Linked DNA regions of Gemmata palustris. Each later gene encodes a partner of the first gene's protein in a complex. Links are inferred from orthologs where the notes say so. Each region holds a gene or a part of one and is shown on either strand. Other genes may lie near its edges. The genes, in order: lpdA and J8F10_RS13250.

What was found.
Region 2: the proteins of lpdA (region 1) and J8F10_RS13250 are in contact, whole or in part, in a crystal structure (PDB 1EBD), measured with the Geobacillus stearothermophilus proteins. The link is inferred for Gemmata palustris from one-to-one orthologs. Residues at the interface, in WP_049624544.1 of Geobacillus stearothermophilus: Pro340, Ser341, Asp344, Tyr345, Arg403, Asp406, Val408, Glu431, Ala432, Gly433, Asp438; in WP_033016211.1 of Geobacillus stearothermophilus: Ile130, Ala131, Met132, Pro133, Arg136, Arg140, Glu141, Asn155, Arg157.

The regions. Positions count from the first base shown.
Region 1 is NZ_JAGKQQ010000001.1:5,048,761-5,051,899, reverse strand. Bases 193-3,013 are described here. They hold lpdA (dihydrolipoyl dehydrogenase), read left to right. Parts: upstream 193-801; coding sequence 802-2,226; downstream 2,227-3,013. Other genes in these bases: J8F10_RS20690 (hypothetical protein), read left to right, coding at 2,330-3,013; J8F10_RS20700 (hypothetical protein), read left to right, coding at 193-705. Also shown: J8F10_RS20705 (hypothetical protein), read left to right, coding at 1-163; more of J8F10_RS20700, read left to right, coding at 190-192; more of J8F10_RS20690, read left to right, coding at 3,014-3,139. UniProt on the Escherichia coli protein: Lipoamide dehydrogenase is a component of the glycine cleavage system as well as of the alpha-ketoacid dehydrogenase complexes.
Region 2 is NZ_JAGKQQ010000001.1:3,264,018-3,267,191, reverse strand. The notes cover bases 259-3,114. They hold J8F10_RS13250 (2-oxo acid dehydrogenase subunit E2), read right to left. Parts: upstream 2,578-3,114; coding sequence 940-2,577; downstream 259-939. Other genes in these bases: aceE (pyruvate dehydrogenase (acetyl-transferring), homodimeric type), read right to left, coding at 2,708-3,114. In the rest of the region: J8F10_RS38810 (hypothetical protein), read left to right, coding at 1-86; more of aceE, read right to left, coding at 3,115-3,174.

The DNA.
Region 1 (3,139 bases):
AAAAGCCTACGGCAAGCCGCGGTACGATGACGACGATGACGACAAGACGCCTTACGGCCTGATCCAACCCCCGCCGTCCAGTTCCACTCTCGACCACGACGGTCAACCGCGGAAGAAGGACGGGTTGCCGAACTTCAACAAGGGACGCAAGAACTACGGCTGACGCCACCCACACGCCCACGGTACCCAATGCCCATTACGTTCGATTGCACATGCGGAAGGCATTTCAGTGTCGGCGATGCGTTCGCCGGTAAACGGACCAAGTGCCCGTCGTGCGGCACCCCGCTAACCGTTCCCGTCCCCGAAGCCGCGCCGCCGGAACCCGGTTTCGCGGAAGACGAAGCCTACCGTGCGCTGTTGGAAAGCCCCGATCCGGAGCCATCAAAAGCGCCGGCCTGGACCGCGGCTCCCGTGCGCGAATCGGCCGAACCGGAGCGCTCCCAGAAAACGGTCCCGAAGATCAAGGCCCGTGAGCCCGTGCGGGCGCCGGATTACAACTCCTACCCCGAATACGCCCCCGAACCGCGGCGCCCGGCGATTCACATCTCGCCCGCGGTACTCGGCGGGGTCGGGTCGATGATCCTCGCGGTTGTGTGGTTCGGTTTGGGCTGGGCCGCCGGGCGAATCTACTTTTATCCCCCGATTCTGTTCCTGTTCGGGCTGGTGGCCGTCGTTCGCGGGGTTCTGGGCTACTCCGAAGACTGACCCACGCGGCCGGCCTCCGCGTATACAATTCCATCAAGGCGAGCGGGGGGCGAATGCCCCCTGTTTCTGTTGGTGCTCGCACTCACGGAGAATCCCATGTCCGACGTTCGCGAAACGCAGCTCCTCGTCATCGGTGGCGGCCCCGGCGGGTACCCGGCCGCGCTCCACGCCGCCGACCACGGGATCAAGGTCACGCTGGTGGACGAGGGGGCCAAGCTCGGCGGCGTGTGCCTCAACCGGGGGTGCATCCCGAGCAAGGCGCTGCTGCACACCGCGAAGATCATTCGCGAAGCGCACGAGATGGCGAATTTCGGCGTCACGTTCGGCGAGCCGACGCTCGATCTCGCGAAACTGCGCGACTTCGTGCAGGCAAAAGTGGTCGGTAAGCTGACGGGGGGTATCGGCCAGCTCACGAAGGGCCGTGGGGTCGATGTGGTGAAGGGCCGCGCGGTGTTCACGTCGCCCAACACGGTCGAAGTGACCGGCGACGCGCCGCAAACGATCAAGTTCCAGAACTGCATCATCGCGACCGGGTCGCTCCCGGTGGTGCCGAAGCCGTGGCAGATCAACGACGACCGCGTGATGGACAGCACCGGCGCCCTCCTGTTGCCGGACGTGCCGAAGAAGTTCCTCGTGATCGGCGGCGGGTACATCGGGCTGGAAATCGGCAGCGTGTACGCGGCGCTCGGCAGCAAGGTGACGGTGGTGGAGGCGCTCGACCGCATCCTCTTCATGGCCGACAAGGATCTCGTCGACCCGCTCGAACGGAAGCTGAAGGCCGAGTTCGAGGCGATCTACACGAGTACGAAAGTGATGGGGCTGGAAGCCACGAAGGACGGCATCGTCGTGAAGCTCGAAGGCGCGGGGGCGCCGGCGTCGCTGACGTTCGATCGCGTGCTCATCTCCGTCGGGCGCCGGCCGAACTCCGCGGGCCTCGGTCTCCACAAGGCCGGCGTGAACGTGACCGAGAAGGGCTTCATCCCCATCGATAAGCAGCGCCGCACGAACGTCCCGCACATCTTCGCGATCGGCGACGTGGGCGAGGAACCCGGTCTCGCGCACAAGGCCACGGCGGAAGCGCGCGTTGTGGTGGAAGTGATTCACGGAGAACCGGCGGAGTGGAACCCGCGCGCGATCCCGGCCGTGATCTTCACCGACCCCGAAATCGCATGGGCCGGCATTACGCAGAAGGAAGCCGACGAGAAGAAGATCCCCTACGAGGCGCTGAACTTCCCGTGGGCCGCGAGCGGTCGGGCCGTGAGCATCGCGCGCACGGAAGGGCGCACGAAGATGCTCGTCGACCCCGAAACCAAGCGCATTCTGGGAGTGGGGATCGTGGGCGCGGGGGCCGGCGAGATGATCGCGGAGAGCGTTCTGGCGATCGAAATGGGCGCGGTGGCGCGCGACGTGTTGGAGAGCATCCACCCGCACCCGACGTTGAGCGAAACCGTGATGGAGAGCGCCGAACTCGCTTACGGCGCCGCCACGCACGTCGGCCGGCCGCGCAAGGCAACGAAGTAGCGCACGCGGACGGTCGGTAACTCGAAACCCGGGGTCAATCGCCCCGGGTTTTCGGGGTAGAATGCTCCCCAATCTCCCCGAACGAGAACAGGAGCGCTCCGTCGTGCCGACACCGACCCCGCTGACCGGTTACACATCGTACAAGGGTTTACCGCCACTCGCCGGGCTTTGCACGCTCGAAGAGGCCGCGCGCCCGGGTCTATCTGTCGAAGAATGCGTCCGGCGACTGAAGCGCTTCCACTACTGCTTCAAGCGGCTGCACCAGATCCTCACGGCCCGTATCACCGCGGAACCGATCTACGAACTGAAAACCGCCTTCGCGCACCACGCCTATTTGTGCGCGGAACACGTCACCGCGCTGCGCACGCGCATCGGTGAGATGCGCGAGCCGCCGTTGGGACTGGAGGACATCCCGCACCCGGCGCTGGAAGCGTTCTTCGATGAGATTCAGTGCGCGCCGACAACGGAGGAGTTACTGTTTGGGTTGTACGCTTGGGCGTTTCAATCCCTCGAAGCCGCCCTCGTGATGTACCAGTCCGAGACGAACCCGTTGACCGATGCTCCCAGTCGTCGGGTTATCCGATTTGCGCACCGGGAAGTCTGCGAGATGCACGACTTCGGAAGAACGGCAATGAAGGCTCTCGGAATCGATGTGGAGAAGCTCAAGGAGGATCAAGTTCCTGCGGTGTGGGATAACAACCTGTCCAACTTGCTCATCGAGGCTGGTGGCTTCTACGCCGAAGAACCTCCAGGCAAACCGATCACCCGCATCTACTCCGCCAAACCCTACCAATACGACCCGCTCCCCAGGCGCGATGGGCGGTTCTCGGACCCGTGGAACCAGGGCGTGAACGCCGAATCGTTCCTGTACGACCCGGCGAAACCGGCGCGCGCGAAGGCGCTCATGATGCTC
Region 2 (3,174 bases), 1.8 Mb from region 1 along the record:
CGGACGTGCTGAGCCACTGCCGCGACGCGGGCGCGCCGCATGTGCGGGGGTGCTGGGTCGTGGACCTGCTGTTGGGCAAGGAGTAGCGGGGCACGGGGGGCGCGGTGGTGGCTTTGTAGCCACGGATGGGGCGACCGCAGCTCGCCAGGGGTGAAACCCCTGGCGAGCTGCGCGTGGTCGGGGACCGGGTGGCGCCCAGTGTTGTTTGGGGCGCGGGTGCGCACGGGGTTCCCAGGGTGCGCCCGCGTTGCGGTCGACCCTGGACGGGGGAGTATGACCCCTTCGGGGTACCGGCATTGGTCGTGCGGGCGCGCGCCGCGTGTGGGCGCACCCGCCGCCCTTGCGGGCGGGGTTCACCGGGGCTCAAGGGTGGTTCGGGTTTCTACCCCGAAGGGGTTGCACATCCCAGCCCCCGGGTCGTGATGCGCACCCGGGGAAACACCCGCGGGGAAGAAACTGTTTGTATTTATTCGTTCACTAGTATACAATTTGCCAATGCGCGGACCGAGTGTCCGATGCTATTGTGCGCGCGGGACATGCACGGGTGCAGGTGCGAAATGTTGGCCGAATGCTCACCCGGAAGCGCAGAAATGTCAGCGATTGTTAGCCATCTGCGGGGGATGATTCGGCGCCCGATGTGTCAAAAGCCCGGGGATATCAGCAGTTGGTGTGTTGCTCGGCCGGCGCGATCGGCCCCGGCCCCGAAATGTTAGCAAATGTTAGTCCGGCGGCCCGTTGACCGAAACGGCAGGCCGGTTTCGGATTGTGCCCTCTCCCCTTGCGGGAGAGGGTGGTGAGGCTTTGCGAACCGGGTGAGGGGTGGTTCCTGTGTGTGGGAGCAACCCCTCACCCCGCCGCGAAGCGCGACGACCCTCTCCCGCAAGGGGAGAGGGCACAAACACGAATCCCCTGCGGGTCGACCGCGGCCCCCGGTGGTTCTCACGTCTCCATCAGGAGCCGGAGCGGGTCGCTGAAGAGCTGGGACAGGCGCACCGCGAACCGGCACCCGTCGGCCCCGTCGATGACGCGGTGGTCGTAGGTGAGCGAGAGCGGCATCACGAGCCGCGCGACGATCTGCCCGTCGCGCACGACCGGTTGCAGTGCGGACTTCGACAGGCCCAGGATCGCCACCTCGGGGTAGTTCACCAGCGGCGTGAACCCGGTGCCCCCGATGCCGCCCAGGTTCGTGATGGTGAACGTGCCCCCGCGCATCTCGTCGATCGTGAGCTTGTTCGTGCGGGCCTTCTCCGCGATGACGGACACTTCCGCGGCCAGGTCGCGGATGCTCTTCTTGTCCGCGTCGCGGATCACGGGCACCTTCAGCCCCGCGTCCGTGTCCACCGCGATGCCGATGTGGAAGTACTTCTTGAGGACCAGCTTGCCCGCGTTCATGTCGTAGCTGCTGTTGAACCGCGGGAACTCCTTCAGGGCCGCGATGCACGCCTTGATCGCGAGCACCGTCATCGTGATCTTCGGGCTACCTTTGGGGAGGGCGTCGACGATGCGCTTGCGCCCGGCTTCCAGGTCGGTGATGTCCGCGAGCTCGTGCTGCGTGACCATCGGCATGGTCCGCCAGCCGACGGTGAGGTTCTTCGCGATCGCCTGCCGGGTCACACCGATATCGGTCACCTCGACCGGCCCGAACTTCGCGAAGTCCGGCAGCGGCGGGAGCGCGAACGCATTCACGATGATCCCGCTCGCGGGCGCGGCCGGCCCGCCGCCGGTGCCCTTCACGCGCTGGCGCTCGGTGCGGACGAAGCCCTTGAGGTCGTCGAGCGTCACGCGGCCCTCGCGCCCGCTGCCCTTCAGCTCGCCGAGTGCGACGCCGAGTTCGCGTGCGAGTTTGCGCGTCGCGGGTCCGGCGGGGACGACCGTCTTGGTGCCGCTCGCGCTGCCGTTGTTCGATGCGGGCTGCGCTTGTGGGGAGGGCGCGGCCGACGTCGGTGCGGCTTGTTGGGCCGGTGCGGGCGTCGAAGCCTTCGGCTCGGTCGGTGCGGCGCCCGCGGTCTTGAGGGTGACGAGCTTGCCCCCGACGGCGACCTTGTCTCCGGGCTTGACGTGGACCGCTTCGACGGTGCCGTCGGCCTCGGCGGTGACCTCCATCGAGGCCTTGTCGGTGCTCACCTCGACCAGCGCCTGGCCCGACTTGACCGCGTCGCCCGCCTTCACGAACACCGCCGTGACCGTACCGCCCTCAATACCCTCGCCCGGGTTCGCGAGCACGACGTCGATCGATGCGGCGTCGGCGCGAGGCGCTTCGGCCTTCGGTTGCGGCGCGGGCGCGGCCGGGGCTTCTGCCTTCGGCTGGGGTGGGCTCTTCGGTGCGGGCGCCTCGCTCGGCTTCGCCCCGCCGGATACGCGGACGAGTTTGCCTCCGACGGCGACCTTGTCTCCGGGTTTGACGTGGACCGCTTCGACGGTGCCGTCGGCCTCGGCGGTGACCTCCATCGAGGCCTTGTCGGTGCTCACCTCGACCAGCGCCTGGCCCGACTTGACCGCGTCGCCCGCCTTCACGAACACCGCCGTGACCGTACCGCCCTCAATACCCTCGCCCGGGTTCGCAAGCACGATGTCCATTAGGCCCCCTACGGACCGCGCGCACGCGACCCGCCACTGTGGTGTCAACTTGTCCGAACGGTCACGCGGTGCGAGCCGGGGGCGCGAGGTCGCGCGCCTTCGATTGTCACTGTCCGACGGCGCGCCCCGGTCAGATGGTCCACGGGTGCGCGGCGTCCGGGTCGATGCCCAGGTCCGCGACCGCCTTCTTCACCGTGCCGGGGTCGAGTTGCCCCTGCTCGAAGAGCGCGTACAGCGCGGCGACCACCACGTTCTCGGCGTCCACCTCGAAGAAGCGCCGCAGCGCCTTGCGCGTTTCCGAGCGGCCGAACCCGTCGGTGCCCAGCGCGAGCAGCCGGCCGTTCAGGTACGGGGCGACCGTTTCCGGCAGCGCCCGCATGTAGTCGCTCGTCGCGACGATCGGCCCCTTCGTGGCGCCGAGCACCTGGGAAACGAACGGCACCTTCTTGGGCGCGTCCGGGTGCAGGCGGTTGTGGCGCTCGCACTCGATGGCGTCCTTGCGGAGCATCTGGTAGCTGGTCGCGCTGTAGACCGTGCTGGCGATGTTGTACTTGTCCGCGAGGATCTGCTGTGCCCGGAGCGCCTCGTTCAGGATGA